Regions from separate parts of the Flintibacter hominis genome, predicted to be linked through region 2. Evidence: predicted binding sites of a transcription regulator. Region 2 holds the regulator's gene; the other holds the start of a gene.
The links. Region 2 encodes Rex, which represses fermentation and respiration genes when NADH is low (regulators of the CRP and FNR family bind a similar motif). Its sites were predicted from a motif close to ATTGTTAANNNNTTAACAAT; they were not measured.
Positions count from the first base shown of each region.

Region 1: the regulator Rex is predicted to act here: its motif matches at 1,731-1,750, upstream of H8S11_RS11190 (acetyl-CoA C-acetyltransferase).

Region 1 covers NZ_JACOPO010000008.1:34,386-45,972, forward strand. Annotated here, with positions in the region: gene H8S11_RS11185 (hypothetical protein) at 1-1,689, shown strand, start outside; gene H8S11_RS11190 (acetyl-CoA C-acetyltransferase) at 1,937-3,193, shown strand; gene H8S11_RS11195 (hypothetical protein) at 3,587-3,805, opposite strand; gene tadA (tRNA adenosine(34) deaminase TadA) at 4,266-4,709, opposite strand; gene H8S11_RS11205 (hypothetical protein) at 4,699-4,875, opposite strand; gene spoIIP (stage II sporulation protein P) at 4,945-6,114, opposite strand; gene H8S11_RS11215 (sodium/glutamate symporter) at 6,328-7,728, opposite strand; gene H8S11_RS11220 (NAD(P)-dependent oxidoreductase) at 7,784-8,872, opposite strand; gene H8S11_RS11225 (AraC family transcriptional regulator) at 9,299-10,240, shown strand; gene H8S11_RS11230 (ABC transporter permease) at 10,349-11,347, opposite strand; gene H8S11_RS11235 (ABC transporter permease) at 11,347-11,587, opposite strand, start outside.
Region 2 covers NZ_JACOPO010000003.1:344,336-355,922, reverse strand. Annotated here, with positions in the region: gene H8S11_RS07010 (ribonuclease M5) at 1-459, shown strand, start outside; gene H8S11_RS07005 (DUF2812 domain-containing protein) at 500-1,753, opposite strand; gene H8S11_RS07000 (DUF2812 domain-containing protein) at 1,795-3,009, opposite strand; gene H8S11_RS06995 (DUF2812 domain-containing protein) at 3,034-4,275, opposite strand; gene H8S11_RS06990 (DUF2812 domain-containing protein) at 4,303-5,475, opposite strand; gene H8S11_RS06985 (PadR family transcriptional regulator) at 5,585-5,896, opposite strand; gene H8S11_RS06980 (sigma-E processing peptidase SpoIIGA) at 6,110-6,991, shown strand; gene sigE (RNA polymerase sporulation sigma factor SigE) at 6,988-7,716, shown strand; gene H8S11_RS06970 (alanine/glycine:cation symporter family protein) at 7,919-9,373, shown strand; gene H8S11_RS06965 (redox-sensing transcriptional repressor Rex) at 9,545-10,213, shown strand; gene H8S11_RS06960 (S-layer homology domain-containing protein) at 10,210-11,316, shown strand; gene H8S11_RS06955 (hypothetical protein) at 11,409-11,564, shown strand.

The DNA.
Region 1 (11,587 bases), on a different contig from region 2:
GGTCTGTCCTGCCTGCTGCTGCCCCATCTGGCGGTGGCTCTGGTGACGGCGGCCGCCGAACTGGCCTTTCTGCCTATGGAGTGCTGGGGAGAGGCGCTGGCCGCCCTGGCTGTCTGGCTGCTGGTTCAGAGCGGCACCGCTCTGTTTTTCTTCTCCTTTGCCGCCTTCTGCGCCATGTTTACCGGCCACATCCTGGCCCTGCCCGCCTTCTATGTCATTCTGAATTTTCTGGTCATGGTGATCTCCACCCTGCTGGCGGAGCTGATGAACCGCTTTTTCTACGGCTTCCCCGGCCGGGGCTGGGTGGGGGGCAGACTGGTAGAGTGGTGTACCCCCGTCTATCTGCTGTCCCAGGCCTGTAACTGGAATGTGGTCCAGACGGGGGAGAGCGGGGTCGCTGTGACTAGGGAGTGGGGTCTCGCCTCCCCCTCCACCGTGGCCATCTACGCCGTGGCCGGACTGGTTTTTGCCCTTTTAGCCCTGCTGGTCTACCGCCACCGTCATGTGGAATCCGCCGGGGATGTAGTGTCCATCCCCCTGGTCCGGCCTATTTTTAAATATGGGGTCTCCTTCTGCGCCGGACTGTGCTTTGGCACCTTTACCAGCACTTTTTTGGGCTGGCAGGCAGACGCCGTATTCCTCACCGCCTGTGTGCTGTTTTGGACCGTAGCGGGCTATTTTACCGCTGAGATGCTGCTAAAAAAATCCTTCCGGGTGCTAAACGCCTGGAAAGGCTGCGCGGCGGTGGCGGCCGCCATGGCTCTGTTATGCGCCGCCTGTGTCTATGATCTCTTTGGCGTGGAGAGCCGGATTCCCGATGCCGGCCAAGTCGCTTCCATCAATCTATCGGCAGACATGGGATACCCCATGGATATCAGCGGCTTCCATCTGTCCCAGATCACCGAGCCCGGCCAGATCCAGCAGGTCTTGGACCTCCACCAGGCCATCATCAATGAGAGGGACCGGAATGGAGCTGACAATTACAGCATATACGGTGATGACTACATCTTTTTCTATGTGACCTATACGCTGAAGGATGGGTCCACCCTGTCCCGTGAATATTCCAGCGTCCCCATCTTCCTGGATGAGTTGGACAAGGAGGGCTCTGTCACTCAGCTGGCCGACCAGTTGATCCAGAACCGCGGCCTGATCTCCATGGTGTATAATTTTGCCTCTTTCGAGGAACAGGGCCGGCTGGTGGAGGCCTATCTCACCGATGTCCGGATGCTGCCCAATTCCCTGTCCCCGGAGGGGGAAGATCGGAGCACCCTGTATCTGGACGGCGCCGCCGGGGAGGACCTGGAGGGCCTGTGGGAAGCGGTCAAGGCTGACTTTGCTGATGGGAGCATCGGCGTACGCTATCTCTTCAGCGACGAGGAGCGGTTGCGAAACACCTACCGCACCGACCTGCGTTTCCAATGGGAGCTGCCCCTTGAGGAGCAGCCCGGCCGCGGCGGCCAGTATGCCCCCGCCGCAGAGAGCAGTCCCGTTGGCCAGACTTATTCCTCCTCCCTCAGCATCACCCTGACGCCCAACGCCAGCCGCACACTGGAATGGCTTCGGACGTTCAGCGGCCTGGGCTCCCAGTATGAGCTGGTCCTCCACGATGAGGAAACGGCTGTCGGAAGCGTTTCTACCGGAGATACCTCTGTGGCGCCCCCCTACCAGGAGGCCGTCCTTGCGGACTGAAGCCTTCTTCCCTCCCCCGGCTTAAAATAGAGCCGGGGGATTTTGTTAAAAAATTCACTATTTTACATAATTTTTGCCCTTCCGCTGATATAATTTTTGCGATTTTGTCAATCACAGGCAGGAAAGAGGCACCCTTGGGCAGAAAAATTGATTGCTTTTTCCCCTTTCCTCCGATATAATCAGAACAAGAGCGGAAATCGTGGGCGTCCCTCTGGACGCCAAATAAATTTTGGAGGTAACAGAAGCTATGAAAGACATCTACGTTGTCAACTGCTGCCGCACCGCCATCGGCTCCTTCGGCGGCTCCCTGAAGGATATCCCCGCCGCTGATCTGGGCGCTACCGTCATCAGGGAGGCCCTGTCCCGCGCCGGCGTCAAGCCCGAGCAGGTGGACGAAGTCATGTTTGGCTGCATCCTCACCGCTGGCCTGGGCCAGAATGTGGCCCGTCAGGCTGCCATCAAGGCCGGTGTGCCCACCTCCGTCCCCGCCTACACCGTGGGCATGGTGTGCGGCTCCGGTATGAAGTCCGTCATCGAGGCCGCCCGTACCATCATGGCCGGCGACGCCGACATCATTGTGGCCGGCGGCACCGAGAATATGTCCGCCGCCCCCTACGCCCTGCCTGCCGAGCGCTGGGGCGCCCGCATGGGTGACAAGAAGGTGGTAGACACCATGATCAAGGATGGCCTGTGGGATGCCTTTAACAACTACCACATGGGTACCACCGCCGAGAACATCTGCGACGTGTGGGGCATCACTCGCCAGGAACTGGACGAGTTTGCCGCCTCCTCCCAGAACAAGGCTGAGGCCGCCATCAACTCCGGCCGCTTTGACGACGAGATCGTCCCCGTGATGGTCAAGCAGAAGAAGCAGATGGTGGAGTTTAAAGTGGACGAGTTCCCCCGCGCCGGCGTCACCGCCGAGGGTATCTCCAAGCTGAAGGGCGCCTTCCCTGTGGGGCCTGAATCCCCCGCCCCCGCCGTGGAGCACACCTTCGAGCCCACCGGCATCAAGGAGTCCGCTGACAAGGGCCAGCAGCGCGTCACCGCCGCCAACGCCTCCGGCATCAACGACGGCGCCGCCGCTATCATCCTGGCCTCCGGCGAGGCCGTGGAGAAGTACGGCCTGAAGCCCATGGCCAAGCTGGTCTCCTGGGGCCAGGGCGGCGTGGATCCCAAGATCATGGGCGTGGGCCCCGTGCCCGCCTCCCGTCAGGCCATGGCCAAGGCCGGCCTGAAAATCGAGGACATGGATTTGGTGGAGGCCAACGAGGCCTTTGCCGCCCAGTCCATCGCCGTGGCCCGCGAGCTGGGCTTCGACATGAGCAAGGTCAACGTCAACGGCGGCGCTATCGCTCTGGGTCACCCCGTGGGAGCCTCCGGCGCGCGCATTATTGTCACTCTGCTCCATGAGATGCAGAAGCGCGACGACGCCAAGAAGGGCCTTGCCACCCTGTGCATCGGCGGCGGCCAGGGCGTTGCCACCATCTTTGAGAAGTGCTGATTTTCTCTTCTCCCCTTTGGAAAAGCGGCCTGTGATTTTGGAAGGATCACAATATAGTATCGAGCGGAGCTCCGGGACATCCCCAGGGCTCCGCTCCTTTTGTCCTGTGAGTCTCCCCCCAAGAAAGCGGGAATTTCCGAGGTCCTTGGGCCTTTTCGTCTTTTTTACGAAAATTCTGGTGATAGATTGAAACAAGGGGAAAAATAAGGTACTCAAAGGCAGAGTGAAACAAATCGGTCAAAGGGTCCATCCAATGATCGAGGGAGGAAACAGATGAACAAGATATAGAAACAGCTTCTCTATTACTGCGGCATTTTTCTTGTTATTTTCCTGAGTCATGTGGCTTGCTCCGGCTTTCAGGAAAAGGCACAGAGCACCTATCAGCTTGTATACCTACTCCTTGACCTTGGGACCGGCATTGCCGCCTTTATCCTTGTATTGCTGCTGGTCCTGGGCCGGACGGCGCTGTGCTCCATACGGCCAGCGGAAAATTCCGTTGTCTGTAATGCGGTATGCTTCTTCGCGGCCGCGGGGTTTCTGTGGTGGCGGTTTTTCTATTTTGGGGAGGTAACCTTTATTTCCCTGCTGCTGCCTGTAAGCAAGCTGTTTCATGGGCTGATGACCCTGCTGCTGATGCGGAAAAAGAAAGTTCAGGGAAATGCTGACACAAGTATCCCCTCCCCATAAAAATCAAAAGGCAGGCCTGTAGTTGGAACAGGCCTGCCTTTTCTTTTTCTGCGGGGCCGCTGACGAAAGCCCCCGGACGCCTGCTCCAAGGCGTCCGGGGGCTTCCGTTGAAAAAGAGGATCAAAATGAAACGAACTGTCTCTTGCAGATTTTATGATAAGAGAAACTTATTAACAATTCCAACGCAAGTTGTTACATAAGTTTTAAATCTCTCCTGGATCCAAAAATTTTGCCCAAAAAGGGGGAAAGACCAGCGGTCAAACCGCCGGTCTTCCAAAAAAAATTGGAGGATAGAATGAAAAGATGCTCTTGCCTTGCGAGTATCAGTATACCCAAGGGTTATTACAAAAGTTATCCGCAGTTGTTACAAAACCTTTAAATCTTTTCAGCGCAGCGCCTCAAAAAACTTCTGAAGGACCGCTTCACACTCCTCCCGCAGGGGACCCCGATAGATGCGGGGATGGTGGTTGAAGCGTTCCTCGAACAGATTGAGAACCGAGCCGCAGCAGCCCGCCTTCTCATCTCCCGCTCCGTAGTAGATTCGGTCAATGCGGGCGTTGATGATCCCTCCGGCGCACATGGGGCATGGCTCCAACGTTACATAGAGGGTACAGCCGTGAAGACGCCAGCTTCCGGTCCTGGCGCATGCGTCCCGTATGGCCTCCAGCTCCGCGTGGGCGGTGGCGTCTCCCCGTTCCTCCCGCCGGTTGCGCCCCTCGCCAACGATTTCTCCGTTCCGAACAATAACACAGCCTACGGGCACATCCCCCTCTGCCTGGGCCTCCATCGCCAGCTCCAGAGCCCGGCGCATATACTGTTCATGATTCATCCTGAATCTCCCGCATGAACACCAGTCCCCCATTCACCTGTGCGCAAAACTGCCAGCCTGCCCGGCCCAGCGCATTCCACTGCTCCTCCGCTTCTCTCACCTTTTTCTTCTCGTCAAACCCCATAGATGCCCTGATATCAGCTATTTTATATTCGTATTGCTTCATCCGTTTCACCCCTTTTCCCCAGTTTACACCAGGGGGGTGGTTTTCGCAACCGCTCTTTTCTCGGACTTCCTACCCCTCCTTCATGGCCAGCAGGGTGCGGGCCACGTTGTCCGCCCACAGGCGGGCACCGGCCAGGGCCTCGGTGAGAGTATTTCCATGGCCTCCCACCTCCACCAGGAGGTAGCCAGGTGAGAGCTGCTGGTTATACCGGCTGTTGCGCAGGACGATGGGCCGGGCCAGGCTGGAGTACCCTGTGACCAGGTTTTTTTGCAGCTTGATTCCAAAGGCCAAATTGTCCCTCCAGCGGGGGTGGGCAGCGCCAGAGCCGTCGGTGCCCACCACCAGCATGACCTGGGCCACCTTCTCCCCGGCCTCCTCTGAAACCAGCTTATAGATCTCCCCCTCGTTTCCCACCAGGGCGTCCCGGTGGACATCCAGCACCACTTTGATGGTGGGATACTGCTTCAGCCACTGCTCCACCGCCGCCTTGGACCGGTCATAGGCCCCATTATAGGCCGGATAGTCATAGAGGTTGGTATCATGGACCACCTGAAGGCCGTGGGCCCGGAAAACCGTGGCCATCTCCTCCCCCACCCGGACCATGTTGTGGTTACAGTCGGTGGTCCGGTAGGGATCGCTCTCCTCATAGGACCTCCCGTCCGACTGGGAGTATGCCTCACTGCCATGGGTGTGCAGGATCAGGATCTGCGGTCCCTCTCCCAGTGGAACGTCCACCGTGCCCTCCTCCAGCACCGAGGCGTCCAGCCCCAGGTCGGTCCGGTCATAGACATAAACTCCCTGGTCGTGGAGGTACTTCCCCCCCTCTTTGCCCTTCGCCGTCATCTCCAGGATGCCCTCGTCCTCTGTGGGAGGCTTCAGGTCGGGTTCCCCCTGCTCCTCCTCATCCACCAATTCTTCCTTTGAGCCCAAATCCTCCATCGGGTCGGCCCCATCTCGGACTTCCGCTACCGCTTCCTCTCCGGCAGCCAGCAGGGCGCTGTGACTCAACAGCAGCCTGCCCCATCCGGTCAGCTCTGCGGAAGCGGTCTGCCGGGGCAGCTCCCCCAGCTGGCTGGACAACAGGGACACGGACAGGCCGGGCTCCTGCCCCAGCGCGGCCAGCCGTTCCTTTACCCCGGATAAATCGGCCATCAGGGACAGCCCCCAGCAGGCCACCAACACAAGCCCCAGGGCCACTCCACGGCGCAGGGCCCGTCCGATTTGATCTCTCTTATCCACATTACCACCCCTTATCCTCTGTATGGTTCGTATCAGGAAGATATGCGGGAGCCAGCTCCTATATGACTTTCTGCCCCTTATTTCCTGGGCAAAAAAGACCTGACTGGTATATGGGGCACTCCGATCTGGGTATATAGCGGCACACACCGCCTCCTGGCTCCCTGGGGAGGACCAAGAGACGGTGTATGTAGAAGAAGATGAAAAATGGGTAAATTATCGATATGTCTTCAGACGACGTCCGGGGACCCAGCCCTTAGTGAAGTAGGCGAAGATCCACATAACAGCCACAATGGCAAAGCAAGCGCCAGTGACGATCCAGCTTCCGGTCGTACCCATGTTGACGATAAGAATGGGAGGAATTACCTGAAGGCCAATGATGATGGGACGGTTGAACACATCGGCGATGCCGGAGTCCTCAATACCGCGGCTCTTCAGTTCCGGGTCAACCACGCGCTGCAGCAGCACGCCGGTGGCCGCCACGCCGGTGGCGTGACCCCAGACCATCATGTTGCGCTCGAACCAATCCTCGTCGGAGGATTTTCCGCCCACGATGATGAACCAGAACCAGTTGATGAGGAAGCCAGCGGCGCACACCACGATGAGGGGAACCGCAAATTCCATTACGACACTCAGGTTCAGCGAGCCGATACCGGAAATCATCAGGAAGTCGGTGGCGGTGCCCTGGATACGCTGTACCGTACCCCGGTCCACATACTGATCCGCACCCGTCTTGTTCAGAAAGCCATTGAGGATGATTCCGGCAATGAGAGACAGGCAGAACTCAGGAATAGAGATCTTGAAATCAAAGGTAGCCAGCGTCCAGTTGGCAAACCACTTGGAGGCGATATAGCCCACCCAGCAGGCCAGCATCACAATACCCAGATGGAAGCCCAGAGGATCCAGGCAGATGGAGGCTACGGTGCCTTTCGAAGAAGACTTCTGCTTATTGGCAGGGACCAGGCCGGTACGCATTTCCTGAGGGAGCTCCTTGGGATTCTCCACGTAGTGGGTGTAGCCCTTACGGGTGCCCCAGTTGATAATGATCATGCCGCTAATGATGCCGCCTACGATGCCAATGGTGGCGCAGGTGTTGCCCAGATCCGTCATGTTAGGCACGCCCAGCTCACTCAGAGCGGAGCCTACCGCCGCAGCGGTGCCATGGCCGCCGTAGAAGCCAGTAGCCATCATCAGACCAAAGTTCTCGTCCAGAGTGGGATAGAGTTTGACCAGCAGCACCAGTGTGACCAGCATGCCTACGGCGTACTGCAGTACGGCAATACCCGACACGTTAAAGAACATACCGCTGATCTTGGGGCCCGACGCGGCCCCTTTCTGGGGCTTGTCCCCGATGGGGGTGGCGGCAAAGATCACCACGATCAGCACGCTGGCATAGGTCCCGAATGAGGTAGACAGAGGCAGGATCTTCAGCTGCTCCACAGGACTTTGTGGACCGAACAGAAGAGCCAGAAAACCAGCGATAACCGCGGGAGGAATCAGCACCTTTTGAATCAGTTTTACCTTGGCACGCAGAAATTCACCAATCAGTAGCAGTGCGCCCATGATCGAAATATCGACCATGACTTGCCAGATAGCAGAAGACATTGTGAGTTCCATTGTAAACACTTTCCTCCTTTATCAGTTGCTCCAGAAAGCCCTGACGCGCAGAAAGTCAGATCACATCCTGGTAATAGGGCAGCTGTTCATCAAAACGTTTCTTCCCGTTTTGATACCAGCTGATCATGTGGGAAATTGTGTCAGCTGCCTTGGACTCCACAGCCAGATCAGAGTTGAAGCCCTGGTGGGGCTGCACATAAATGTTGCCCATCCGGCTCTCCGCCATCTGGAGCAGCACCAGCGCCGCAGCTACCCGGTTGTTCACAGTCTCAACCTGCCCCTTCTGAACAGCCAATGAAAAATCATGCTCATTGGAGAACACATCCAGGCCGATGCCGCCCAGCACACCCTGATCGTAGAGCTTCAGCAGCACAGGCTCCGGCGCAATCTCGCCACGAGTCACATTGATGAAGATCAACCCCTTCTTGGCACGGCTGAGATAGTCGTAGGAGAAGTAGTTCTCGTTGTAATAAGGGCTCCCCTTGATCCGGGTCAGATTCATGGCGTTGATGATCACGTCGCTGGTCTCAATGGCCTCATCCTTGGTGACAAATTTCACGTCGTCACCGTATCGCTGGGACAGCTCCCGGGCGCGGATGTCCACAGCCTGTACTGTCAGACCGTTGGCACGAGCCAGATCAAATGCGCGCTTTCCAATATTGCCAAGACCAAATACTGTCACCACCCGGTTGGCGGCCAGCTCCATGAAGGAGTCAGTCTTGTTGCGCTCAAACGTAGCAGTGTTCACTGTGTATTGGTTTAGCAGTCCGGCAGTCGCGTACAGGAATTTGATGGCGGTCTGCGCAACCGCGTTGACGCAGTAGTTGCGCAAAGAGGTGATGTTGGAAACATCAGCCAGACTTTCCAGATGATCATAGCCAGCACTTCTGGTAATGATGCTCTTTTTGGGATTGCTGGCAAGGTAGTCCTGGGGAGGAACAGAGTGGGTCTTAATCGTAATGAGGGGAGGAAGCGTTTCGTCTGGGTGCTGTGCAAGAAAATCCTGCAGTGCATCGGGAACGATCAGATAACGCAGATCCCTGGGCAGCAGCCCCTTGGCCTGCGCTGCCTCCGTCTCCTCACGAAGGTGGTGAGCTTCCTCGCCCAAAGCCTCAAAGTGGATCACGTCGTAGTTGTGCAGCATTATGTTGTTGCTCCTTTTTCATTCGTGCCCAGCCCAACCCGCTGGCTGCGCCTGGTATAAGGCCCGTGCCGCAGGTTTTTCTTGGCTGCCGGGCAGAGACAGATGGGAATCGCCGCTGCGCATTGGCTTTTCTGCCTTGAATTATGTCAGAGAATAAGGACGTTTTCCTGCACTCAACGAGGATTAAATTGACGTATCTTGCTAATAGCAGGATGAAAACACCAAAAAAGTGAAAATGACGGTAAAGCAAATAAACAAATTGAATAAAACAAAAAATGGATTTATTTCCAAAAATATTAAATAATTCGGATCAAACACATAAAATGGGGTCATGTCGAAATTTCTGGTAGGTACCTTGTTATTTTATTGATCTATCTTGTTCAAAAAAGCAAAATGCTTTGAGAAGCGTTTCCGTCCATGCTACATTTGAGAGAACACAGGCGCTCCCTGGGAAACGCCCGACTTGAGAAAGGAGAGAACAGCGCCCGTATGCTGCAGTGCCGATATGAAGTACACATCAGTAAAAATGACACCTATTCTATGGATAAGCCTCACTTCCATGAGGATGTGGAGATTGTTCTGTGTGTGTCTGGAGAAGGGCTTTTGTTTATTGGAAACACTGTGTTTCCGCTGCACCGGGGACAGCTATTTTTCATTAATAGCTCGGTCCTGCATCGCAGCGTGGCGAATGAGGAGTACCGGTGTATGGTATTTCATGTGTCTCCCCAGATGCTCCAGGTCCTCAGCAGCCCCTATACCCAGTTCAGCACATACTGCTGCGGGATCGGGCAGGCGGTGACCCTCACTGGAGACGATATCAACAGGCTGGAAACACTGTTTTCCGGCCTGATGGCCCCAAAAGAGATCGGGTTTGGCGCCGATTTGAACAGAGTTGCAGAGGTCATCAACTTTTTGGTGGAGTGCTTTTCCCACTTTGCCAAAGCCGGAAAACCCCAGGCGCGCACCAATCCGGGACTAGAAAAAGTGACCCCGATTTTAGAATATATCCAGGACCATTTGGATGAGCCGCTGACTACCGCAAGTATCGCGGAAGCCTTTTATATGAGCAAGCATTATCTGTGCCACCTATTTAAGGAGCACACTGGCTTTAGCTTAATTGACTATGTCATTAACTGCAGAGTTCTCAAGGCGCGGGGACTGCTGCGACAGGGAATGCGGGTACAGGAAGCGGGAGAACGGTCCGGTTTCCAAAGCAACGAACATTTTATCCGTACCTTTAAAAAGCTTACGGGAGTAACCCCAAAACGTTACGGCATGATGTATCGTGAGATCGACTTGAATATGAAGCAGGAGGTGGTGACCATCAAAGGTCAGGATGGACGCATTGTGGAAAGCATCAAAGCCTGAAAAATGTGGAAACGGTACATAAAATATATAGAAAATGCCGCTGTCTTCCTCAGAAGACAGCGGCAAAAAACTATTGTGATGGATCCGGTCAGGTCTTTTTCTTGCAGGTCACCGCTCTTCCCGAAAATAATTGAGCCCCAGGGAGGCGGGCAGGCCGGAGCCCTCACGCTTGCGGACGGAGGTAGCCACCAGCACAATGGCGGTGATGAGGAAGGGCAGGGCCTGGTACAGCTGGGTTGGGACGGCAGCCAGCCACCCAAGCGTATCGGGGAAGGCGGCGGCCAGACTGGAGCCTGAAACTCGCAGGGTATTGAAAAAGCCGAAAACGAAGGTGCCCAGGATGGCCAGGGCAGGATTCCAGTTGGCAAAGATGACCAGTGCCACCGCAATCCAGCCGTAGCCGTTGATCCAGCAGCTGCTGTTGAAGGAGCCAGACATATTCAGCCCCATATAGTAACCGCCGATCCCCATGATGCCGCAGCCCAGGCAGATGTGGATATATTTGTACCGCTTTACATTGATACCCACAGAGTCGGCGGCGCCGGGATTTTCCCCTACCGCCCTCAAACGCAGGCCGGGTGCGGTACGGTTCAGATAGCACCACATGAGCAGAGCAATGGCCACCGCCAGATAGACCATAATATTGTGGTCAAACAGGCCCCGGCCGACAACGGGCAGTTGGGACAGGCCGGGAATAGCCAGATCGGAAAAGCCCTCCTTGATGTTGGCGTAGTCATTCATGGCGGGCCAGCTGACCGCCTTGACGCCGTTGCCCACAAAGAAGTAGACGCCCAGGCCGAAGGTGGTCAGGGTCAGGCCGGTGATGTTCTGGTTCGCCTGGAGGGAAACAGTCAGCAGGGCAAAGAGCAGGCCGCACAGGGCGCCGGCCAGGAAGGACACCAGAATGCCCACCCCCAGGCTGTTGGCGTAGCAGCCCACAATATAGCCAAAGATGGCTCCCACGGCCATAATGCCCTCCACGCCCAGGTTCAGGCTGCCTGACTTTTCCACCACGATCTCGCCCACCGTGCCGTAGAGCAGAGGAATGTTGTACACCACGATGTTGTGGACAAAGGTGGTGACCACGCCCAGTTTATCCATTTCCATTAGGTGCTACCCCCTTTCTGAGAACGCACAAGCTTAAAGCGGATGAAGAAGTCCGCCGCCAGTACCAGGAACAGAATGACCCCCTGAAGCATATCGGCAAAGCTGGAGTCCACCTTGGAGAAGGTGGCGGCGGCAATGGTGGAGCCGTGCTGTAGCATGGAGATCAGAGCGGCCACCACAAAGATCACAGCGGTGTTCAGCTGGGACAGCCAGGCCACAATAACGCCCGTCCAGCCCACA
Region 2 (11,587 bases):
CGGGCTGCGGAAAAACGGGGGCTTGTCGTCCTCACTGATTCCGACGGGGCGGGATTTGTCATTCGAAACCACATCAAAAGCGTGATTCCGGGCTCTCTGCTGAAGCACGCCTATATCCCGGATGTGTATGGCAAGGAGCGGCGGAAGCGCCAGCGAGGGAAAGAGGGCAAGCTGGGAGTGGAAGGGATGCCGCCCCAGGTTCTGGAACAGGTCCTCCGCCGAGCGGGGGCGACCTTTCTGGATGAGGGAGCGCGTTCGGAGGAGGCGGGGCCGCCGCTGACTAAAGCGGATCTGTTCGCTGCCGGGCTGTCCGGAGGGGCAGACAGCGGAGCCCGGCGGCTGGCCCTGCTGAAAAGGCTGGAGCTGCCGGAGCATATGTCCGCCAACGGACTGCTGGCCGTCCTCAACGGCTGTTACAGCCGGTGGGAGGCGCTGGAACTGTTGAATCAGAAGGAGTGACAAGGCTGTGACCTTTATAGGTCACAGCCTTGCTTTTTCTTTATTGCACCATCTCCGCCAGCAGGTCCAAGTGGTCGGACAGCTTCTCCACCCCGGCGTAGCAGAACACCGCCACCCGGCCGCCACGGCCCACCGCCGCCATCTGCCAGGGGTCGTCCTCCACGGTGGCCAGGATGACAAAATCGGTGCCCGGCCAGTCCACCTCCTCATAGCTCCAGTACAGGTTGACCAGACGGTAGAGATCCATCTGGGCCCGTGCCACCGGCTTGGCCAGAGGGGGGAGGGTGTGGAAATAGGTCATGTCCAGGTTGGGGGAGTAGGTGTACTCGCCACCGTGGGGATCGGGGGAAAAGGTGGACGGTTTTCTCCCCGGCTGGAGGGCGTCCAGATCCTGGCTGACCTCGTACCACACCGGGGACAGCAGAGAGAAGTACCGCTGGGCTACATTCTCACTGCTCAACCCGGAGTTTTTCCGGTATACGGTCTCATAGGGGCCCAGTGGGACCTGTTCCAGATCGTACAGGGAGATATAGGGGGCTGTAAACTCCTCCACCGGTCGGAGGGTCAGCCGGCTGTCGCCAAACTGATTGTACAGAACAAGGGCCACTAAAATAGGGCCCAGCACCAGCGCGGCGATGTTTTCCCGGACGATCCGCCTGCTGGGCCCCGGTGACGGAGGCGGCGGAAGCCCATCCTTCAGGGCGTTGTAGGTGGAGAACAGGGCCTTGCGGTCCCGGCGGTCGATAGGGCGGGAGTAGAAAAATATACCGGCCAGAAAGAGCAGGAGAATCGGATCGAAGGCGTAAAGCAGGATCAGGGGCAGGCGGACGAAGTTGTCCGGCTGTACATCGTATTGATGGCCCAGGAACAGGGCGGCTAGGAACAGGATACCCAGCAGGCTCCACAGCACGATCTTCCGTCTGTGGTAGGAGCGAAGGCTGTTGGCCAGCCGGTCGAGGGAGAGCCCCTGGCTCTGGTAATCGGAAAACAGCTCGGGTGTATGGGGGTCCGTAGTGTAAAACAGGAAATAGGCCCGGCCCACCCGGAAGGCATATTCCCACCCGGCCTGCCGGTACAGCTCCAGCTTTTCCTGGGTAGGCTCCAGCCCCTCGCCGGCCCGGTTGGCGAAGGGGTCCAGCCGGAAGCGGGTGCCGGGTACGCCCCGGTCCTCGAAGGTGGCCCAGGAGCCTAGGTGGGTAGGGAACAGCCCCTGGTTTGCCTGGCCCTCCAGCCACTGCTCCAGTCCGGGGATATCATAAAGGGAAAAGGGGATGATTTTTCTGATGGTTGACATAAAATTCACTCCCGATCAGTTATATTATATCAGACGGACGGTCAGGGCCCTTTGCCCTCCGCCATTTTGATAATATCCTCCAGATGGCCGGACAACTCTCCGTGTCCGGTGTAGCGGACCAGGACGACCTTATCCCCTATGGCCACAGCGGCGGTTTGGAACAGGGTCCCCTCCTTGCGGGCCGTGGACAAAAAATTCACACGGGAATCAGAGTGCTTTGACACCTGCCAGGTCCCGCCCTCCGGATCGGTCCACCAGATATCTTCATCTAACCGCATAGCTTTGGACAGCAGTTCATTGGCCAGGGGGACGGAGAGGAAGGACAGGGGGGCGGGGATGTCATACCAGTCGATCTGCATCCAGTTCAGCTTTCCAGCCAGATCCGGCTGTCCGGCCTGAAATACCTCCCACTGGTTCCAGCACAGCAGATAGTGGTTCTTTCGGCTGTAATTGAAGTAGTCCGATTGGTCGTGATTCTCCGTTTCATAAGGGCGGTAGCCCTTCCCCTCCACCTGCGCCAGAGAGAGGGGAGAGAAGTCCGACACCTGGCTGACGGGCCTCATGTCGCCCCCCAGGAAGGGCAGGATGTAACGGGGAAGGATCAGCAGGACGATCAGAAGGATGCATAGAGTGAAGGACAGCAGAGGGACGAGCCGCCGCCGGGAATAGGGGGAGTGGTGGTCCATCGGCTCACCCGCCTCCAGGCGGCGCGCCAGTCTGGACAGGTTCCGCACATCGGCCCAGGCGGCGGGCAGGGCGCACAGCTGGTACAGCGCAAAGAGGAGCAGGGGGACGGCGGAGGTGGTCAATAGATTGAGAATGGGAGTGTCGTTCAGCAGAAGGGCGGTCAAAACAACTGCCAGGACAAGAAATGCCACATTCCCCACAAAGCCCCGGCGGGCGGAACGGTACAGCCTTTTCCACCGCTGGCTCTGGAGCTTCGGATCAGTGTGGAGCTCCGGGGCGTCCAGGTCCTGAGTGGAAAAAATCAGCATGGAGTTGTCCACCGTGTCTATATAGTCCCAGCCGAAGTCCTGGTACAGCTCCAGCATAGAGCGGGGCAGGTCGTCATCCAGGCGGAGCCGAAAAGGCTCCAGGCGGTAGCGGGTCTTTTTTGCCGGGCCGGGGGTAAAGGTGCAGAACAGGGGTCGGAACTTCTTGAGATAGAGCCCCTGCAGGGCCATGTCCTCCAGCCAGCTCTCCAATCCCTCCCCGTCCGCGGAAGACACCGGGGTGATCTTTCTGAGATATTTCATAACAGGGCGCCTCCTTTGGTGCTTTCAGGGGTCCAGCTGGGCCAGAAACAGCTCCAGACATTCCGCCTGGTCGGGGACGCCCCGGCAGAGCAGGCGAAAGACCTGATTGCCCCGGCGGCCCAGGTAGATGTGGTTGAGGGGATCGTCGTCGTATTGCAGGATTGTGTATTCCAGACTGTCCAGGCCGGGGAGAGCCACCGCCTGGAGGGGCTGGTGAACCGTGAGGACAGTGGGGTGGATGAACTGCTCCTGATTTTTCCGGAACTGCTCCGGCTCATGGGCTTCCTCCGTTCGCAGGGAGGAAAACAGCCACTCTGCCGCCCAGTCTGTCCTGGTTCGATAGAAGTCCACGGCGACGATGGCATTACCGCTGTATCCATCGGAGCGGACCTCTCCGGAACTCCACCAGTCGTACTGCTCCGGGCACAGGAGGGAGGCGGTTCTGGTGTTATACCGGGTCATCATCTGGGGAGTGTCCAGGGTGATGTCCGCCTCCCCGTGGAAGGCTTGCTCCAGGGTGACATGAGGGAAGGTCCACTCCTCCGGGCCGGACAGCTTATGGACGGACTGGGCGCTGACCACACCCACCAGAATGGGAAGGGCAAGGAGCAGAGCGGCAGCGCACCAGCTCGTCACCACCCAAGGGACCCGGTTCCGGCGGCCCTCCTTCAGGGGAACGCCGTCAGCCAGCTGCCGCCGCATCCGCTTCCAGCGCTTCATCATATTCGTCTGAGGCAGCAGGGAGAGTATGGCCCAGCCGGCCAGCAGGATCATCAGGGTGAGGAAAATTTCCGTTTCCAGTACCACATACTGCCCCAGCATCCAGGGCTGGGTGGCAATTTTTACCAGAGTCTTGCGAAAGCAGAAAAGAAGCCATAGCACCAGCAGGAAACGGCGGCGCCGGATTCGGCGGATCAGGGGGGTGAGGGTTTCGCTCTGGGTCACCGGGTCGGTGTGGAGGGGCGGGGCGTCCGCTCGCTCTGTCCGGTAGACATAATACAGATTAGAGAGGGTGGTCACGTAGGTCCAGCCCGCCTCCCCATAGGCCGCATTGCGCTCCGGATCGATGCCGTAGAAGCCGGCGATCTCCAGACCAAAGCGGACGCCGGGGGTTGGTTCTCCCCGTCGGAACCGGGCGGTTTCCGAGGACAGCTTTACCAGGTGGAGCCCCCGGGCCGCCATGTCGGCCAGCCAGCGCTCCAGACCGGCCATGTCATAAATCTCCACAGGGATGATCTTCCGGACCAGCTTTTCTCTCTGTTTCATATGGATGACCTCCTTTGGTCCAAGGCGTCAAAGGGCTTCCAGCATTTCCGCAAACCGAGGGAGAAATTGGGTCAGATCCTTGGAGCCCTCGTACTCTACCCGCATGACGAGGCCGCCTTTGCGGAGGACGAGGTAATAGAAGTCGGGGTTTCGTTCGCTCTGATAGTACCAGATTTCCTCCAGGCCGTGAGCGGGCTCCAGAGCCCGATAGTTCTCATGTCCGCCCCAGGACCTCCACTCCCAGGCCCGCCGCTCCGCCACGGCGGGGAGGAGATAACGGGTAATGTTGATTTCCAGATGGGGGATGTCAGCCAGAGAGCCGCCGGAGCCAAAGACCCGGTTTGACTCCCACTGCCGGTAGTACCATTCCTCCGGTGTGAGGGGGGTGTCGCCGTGGGAGATGTAATCCATGTTGAACATGATATCCCCGGTGGGTCGGAACTCCGGCCCCTCGATCTCAGTCATGGTGACAAAGTTGGAGTCGGCCAGGTCATAGGGGAAATAGCCGTGGGTAAAAAAGACGAATACGATCTCCACCGTCACCAGCGCCAGGGGCAGGATGGAGAGGGAGGTCAAAACACCGCCCAGCCGACGGCCGGGGGCAGGGGAGAGAGGCAGACCCTTTTGACTCCGCCGGTGGAGCCGCCAGAGGGTGAACAGGCCGAGCAGATAGGCCAGGTCCACCAGCAGAAGGCCCAGCAGGGCCAGCAGCCAGGGGAGGGGGCCGTCCGCCAGCGCCTCCGCCCAGAAGTAGCGGAGATCGGACAGAGAAAAGGCGTTGGAAAAAGGATATAGGAATTTGTATAACAGAAAATTGACGATTGCCAAACCTATGCCGCCCAACAGCTTCTGCTTGAAAAAGCGGCGGATGGCGTAGTCCAGCACATCGGGGTCTGTGTGGGCCTGGGCCGCCCGGTCGGCGGTGGCGAACACAAAGAAGTTTTTACGGAAGATGCCCAGATAGCTCCAGCCCGCCGCCCGGAACAGGTCGGTCAACTCCGGGTCCTCCTGGTCTGTCTTGTTGTGGGCGGGCTCCAGATGGAAGCGGAGGGGAGCGGACTCCTGTCGGGCAAAAAGGGTCAGAGGGCCCGCCGTACAGTCAAACACCAGACCCTTGCCAGCCATTTTTTCAAGCCAGATTTCCAGCGCCGGGATATCATATCCACCCACGGGGCAAAGGCGAAAGACAGTGCCGCTCATGTTCTTCTCCTTTCTGATTCAACCAATATGTCTGCGTACAGGTCCAGCCGGCGCTCCAGCCCTTTGAAGTCGTACAGGCCGCAGGGAAGATGCTTCTTGATGCGCTTATTCATCGTTCTTCCTCCTCTCCGTCCAGAACACAGGCCCGAAGCCGGTCCAGCTCCTCATGATAGGCCTGCCGCCCCTGATCTGTCAGCCGGTAGGTGCGCTTTCGTCCATCGACCTCCGTTTCCTGAATAAAGCCCTCGTCCTGAAATTTAGCCAGCAGGGTATACAGCGTGCCGGGACCCAGCCGTACTCTGCCGCGGGTACGGCGCTCGACAAATTCAGTGATCTCGGTCCCGCACATATCCCGGCGGAGAAATGACATCAGGACATAAAACATGGGTTCGGTCAGAGGGCCTCTTTCCTTACCGGCCACAGTAACATCCCCTCTCAATATTGAAATGCGATATCGACTATCGATATTATATGGGAAAAGAAGAAAAATGTCAATGGGAGAGGGGAGGGAAAGACGGTTTTCCGCAAATTCTTTCAACCGAAATCTGACCGGTTTTTTCCGGTCAAGCACCTATAATAGAGTCTGTCGCCCGCCTTTGGACAGGCGGAACTGGAGAGAGGGGAGCGGTCCGGCGTGACGGTCATCTATGTGGATACCCTGTTTCTGCTCAATGGGATCATTGACTATCTGCTGCTGCTGGCCGCCGCCCGCCTAGCGGGGGAGCCACTGCGTCGGCTGCGCTTCGGAGCGGCGGCCGCTCTGGGTGGAGCCTATGCTGTGGCCATCTTTCTGCCGGGCATGGCGTTTCTGGCAGGTCCCTGGTGTAAGTTGGCCTCCTGCGTTTTGATGCTGGTGGTGGCCTACGGCGGGAGCCGGAGGCTACTCCGCCAGGGGCTCATCTTTGTGGCTCTGGCCTGCGCGTTGGGAGGTGGAGTAGTGGCCATCGGGCTGCTGGACGGCCGGAGCCTGAGTTTGGGGAGCGGAGTGTTTTATTCCTCCCTGGACCTGAAGATGGTGCTCCTCTCTGCTGCGGTCTGCTATGTGGTCCTCACAGCTGTCTTTCAACGAATTGGCAGGCATAATTCCTTGACAGGAGAACTCCTTCAGGCGAAACTGCGGCTTGGGAAACGGACGGCGGAGTTCACCGCCCTGGTGGATACTGGGAATACCCTGACAGACCCGGTGTCGGGACGGCCTGTGATGGTGGCGGAGGGAGACAGTGTGTCCGGTCTGTTTCCAGAGTGCCGCAGGCCGCGGGCGGCCGACCTTATGGATCCAGCCGGTGCTATGGCCAGGCTTGGAACCGGGGAGTGGAAGGGACGTTTTCGCCTGTTACCCTACCGTGCGGTAGGGGTGGACAGAGGACTGCTGTTGGCCTTGAAGGTGGACAGCCTGAATCTGGGTGGAAAGGAGCGTGGGCCGCTTCTGGTGGCCCTGTCCCCCACTCCTGTGTCAGACGGAGGAGGGTACCGGGCTTTGATCGGGCCCCTGGATGGAAAGGACGAGTGCACATGAGCATGAGAGAGATTATTTGGAAACTGCGGGACCGTTTGGAAAGCCTGCTGACTAGTCTGGGGCTGTCCCTGCCCGGCAAGGTGATGTATATAGGGGGGAGCGACACCCTGCCCGCCCCCTTGGAAAGAGAGGCGGAGGCGGAGCTCATCGCCCGGCTGGAGCGGGGAGACCGGGGGGCGAGAGACCTGCTCATTGAGCACAATCTCCGGCTGGTGGCCTATATCGCCCGCCGGTTTGAGAATACCGGCATCAATATTGAGGACCTCATCTCCATTGGGACCATTGGGCTCATTAAGGCGGTGGGCACCTACCAGCCGGCCAAAAGCATCAAATTGGCAACTTATGCCAGCCGCTGCATTGAAAATGAAATCCTGATGTATTTGAGAAAGACAGCGAATCAGAAGACAGAGCTGTCCTTTGACGAGCCCTTGAATACCGACTGGGACGGAAACGAGCTGCTGCTGTCCGACATTCTGGGGACCGATGGGGACCTGGTCATGCGGCCCATCGAGGCGGACGTGGACCGCCAGCTGCTGCGCCAGGCCATGGACCGGCTGGAGCCCCGGGAGAGGCAGATTATTACCATGCGCTTTGGGCTGGACGGCCGCCCAGAGCGGACACAGAAGGAGGTGGCGGACCAGCTGGGCATCTCACAGTCCTATATCTCACGGCTGGAGAAGCGGATCATCGCCCGGCTGAAGAAGGAGATCGTCCGCATGATGTGAGGGCAAACTGTACAGAAGCTGGCTGCTTATCGTTGACCATTTTTATAAATTGTGAAAAAACCTCTGGTAAAAGTCGGAGAGATGTGGTATAGTAAGGCCGAGAAATATCCCAGGAGATCTGAGGGGCGGAAGACTTTGATTTCCTGGGATATGTTCTGCTTCGCGCAAATTATGACAGGAAGAGAGAAAGGGAGATGTCGTTATGTATGATGCGTTCGCGGGCCTGATCAGTCAGATCAGCGGTTTCATGTACAGTTACCTGTTGATCGTCATGCTGCTGGGCGTAGGCCTGTACTTCACCTTCCGGAGCAAGTTTGTCCAGCTGCGCCTGCTGCCGGAGTCGATTCGCGTGGTAGGAGAAAAGACGGGGGATCAGCACTCGGTTTCCGCATTTGAGGCGCTGATGGTATCCACAGCCAGCCGAGTGGGTACCGGAAATATTGTAGGTGTGGCCAATGCCATCGCCATCGGAGGCTATGGCGCCGTGTTCTGGATGTGGCTGATTGCCATTGTGGGAGGCGCGACTGCCTTTGTAGAGAGCACGCTGGCCCAGATCTATAAGAAAAAGGACCCGGAGGGCGGCAGCTATGGTGGTCCGTCCTACTACATTCAGGCGGCTCTTAAGAGCCGGGTGTTGGGCGTTGTCTTCGCCATCGCCCTCATCGCCACCTATGCCGGTGGTTTCAATATGCTGGCCTCCTACAACCTGATTAGCAGCTTTACCAGCTATGACTTCTACGCCAGTGCCGGCACCTTTACCCTGGGCGGCAAAGAGTACAGCGTTGTGGCCGTGGTGGGCGGCGTGATCCTGGCCATCCTGGTGGCCATCTGTGTACTGGGCGGCGGCAAGCGGATCGTCAAGGTTACCGGCGTTTTGGTCCCTGTCATGGGTGTGTTGTATATCCTGATGGCCCTGGTGGTCATGGTGATGAATCTGAATATGATCCCCAGTGTCCTGGGCCGCATTTTCAGCGAGGCATTTGATTTCGGAGCCATGTTCGGCGGTGCCGTGGGCTTTGGTTCCTCGGCCATCATGCAGGGAATCAAGCGTGGCCTGTACTCCAACGAGGCCGGTGTGGGTTCCGCCCCCAACGCCGCCGCGGCCGCTGACGTATCCCACCCCGTCAAGCAGGGATTGGTCCAGATGCTGTCCGTCTTTATTGACACCATCCTGGTCTGTACCGCCACGGCCATGATGTGCCTGTGTACCGGCATCGATATCAAGGGCGGACTGGAGGGTGCGCCCCTGGTCCAGGCGTCTCTGGCTACTACCTTCGGCGCGGTAGGCCCCTACTTTATCACCTTTGCGCTGCTGCTCTTCGCTTTCACTACCCTGCTGGGCAACTTGTTCTACTGTGAGGGCTGTTTGAACTACATCGCTAACCGCAAGCTGGGAAGCGTGCCGATGACTGTGTTCCGGTTTATCGCTTGCGGGCTGGTCTTTGTAGGGGCCCAGTTGTCCTTTGACTTGGTCTGGGACCTGGCCGATGTGCTCATGGGCATTATGGCCATCATCAACCTGCCGGTCATTGTCATTTTGGGCCGTACAGCTATGCGGGCCCTTCAGGACTACATGGAACAGCGCAGGGCGGGCAAGAACCCTGTATTCAAAGCCTCCATCATCGGCCTGAAGGAAAAAACTGATTTTTGGAACTGAATCTGGCAGGCTTTCTGCCAATAAAAGGCCCAGGGACGACGAATCGTCCCTGGGTCTTTTGAGTCGTAAAAGGATTTGACACAAGGGGGGGCAATCAGGTAAACTATATAAAAACATCATATCCAGTGGCCTCCGCTGTATAGGGGAGGTTGTGCAGATGAGGCGAAAGCTATGAAACGAAATACCCGAGTATCAACGGCGGTGATACGCCGCCTGCCCAGATACTACCGACAGCTCTCAGAGCTTCAGGAGTCCGGCGTTGTCCGGATATCCTCCAATGCCTTAGGGAAATCTATGGGACTGACCGCTTCTCAAATCCGCCAAGATTTGTTCTGCTTCGGTGGTTTTGGGCAGCAGGGCTATGGATATAAGGTGGACAGCCTGAAAGAGGAGATCGGTGATATTTTGGGCATTAATCAGGGCCATACCATTGTGGTGCTGGGGACCGGCAACCTAGGCCGGGCTATCATAGAAAATTTTAAATTTTCCAGTAACGGCTTTCAGCTTTTGGCCGCTTTTGACGTAAATGAGCGGGTGGTGGGGACCAGAATCGCTGGGGTGCCTGTCTATCATGCGGATTCCCTGGAGGCCTTTTTGGGGGAAAACCAAGTGAGCGTAGGCCTGCTGACAGTGCCCATCGCCGCTGCCCAGGAGATGGGGGACCGGCTGGTGGCCGCCGGAGTTCGCGGCATCTGGAATTTTACAAACTATGAGATATCCTGTGTTCGGGATGATGTGGTGGTGGAATCGGTCCATTTTTCTGACAGCCTTTTGGCTCTGAGCTACATGATTACCCAGCGGGAGGATCGGGAGGAAGAGAAGAAGGGGGAGCCACAATGAGAAGGCCTGTGATCGGCCTGCTGTGCGGTGTGATGCTGCTGGGTATGCTGGCCTGCGGCGCTTATGCCCTTTCGGGGGGCGACAGCCTGATCAGCCTCAGCTATCTGACCGGGACTTTTGTGCCAAAGGCTGTGTCTACTGGAAACGAAGCTGCGGAAAAAGCCTTACAGGGCACTTACGAGGAGAGCAAAAAAGGCCTCGATAACCTGCATCAGGGCTATCTGGCGCAACTGGCCGGCGAAGAGAGCGGCGCATACAGCGCCACGCTCCAGGCCAGAGATTGGTCGGATGGCGATGAGATGACACTGACCACTGGGGCTGGAGTCATGTTGATGAACGGAGCCGCCTCCGTTTCTCACGACGGGGCTTTCATAGATGTGACAGACGGAATAGAGCTGGCCTCCGGGGCCCGCCTGACCTCCGGACACCGCTACCTGGTGGGAGAGAATACTGTGGCCAGTGTAACGGTCCTGTCCGGGGCGGCCCAGTTGGGGCTCCAGGGCGTCTATGCCCTGGAAGACGGCAGAGAGGATCCGACGCCCTTCTATGATGTGTGCCAGACGGATTGGTACTACGCTCCCGTAGATTATGTGTACCGAAACACACTGTTTTCTGGGATGGACGAGCACCACTTTGGACCGAGTTCAGCTATGAACCGAGCTATGCTAATGACGGTGCTCTACCAGATGGCTGGAGCGCCGAAAGAGGAACTGGAGCGCGCCAGTGTCACCTTTGCCGACGTGCCGGAGAGTGCCTGGTATGCCCCTTATGTGAAGTGGGGCGCGGAGCAGGGAATTACAGCTGGAACAGGAGCAGACACCTTCAGCCCGGAGCAGCAAGTGACCCGCCAGCAGGTGGCGGCGCTGCTGTACAGCTTCACCACGAGTTACCTTGGGCTGGAAGCGGCTGAGGGGGCCGACCTGTCCGGGTATCAGGACCTGGGGCAGGCCAGCGACTGGGCTCATAATGCCCTGTCCTGGGCTGTGGCGGAGGGAATCATCAGCAGTTCTTCTGCCGACAGCCTGACGCTCAGTCCACAAAAGAGTGCTAACCGGGCTGAAGTGGCCACGATGCTGCGTGCCTTCGCGGAAAAAATTATCTGACATAGGCAGAACCCATCCGCCCCCTCCGCATATGATGAGATTGAGAGCGGCAAACAGCCCCTCTCAGAACTTCATATCAGGAGGTACTTCAAATGGGGTGCTGCAATAACGGTTGGGGCGGCGGAGGCTGCCTGTGGATCATCATTCTGATCATCATCCTGTTCTGCTGCGGCGGCTGGGGCAATAGCTGTGGCTGCAACAATGGCTGTGGCTGTAACAATAACAACGGCTGCGGCTGTGGCTGCTGACCAGGCGATCCAGATTGATTGGG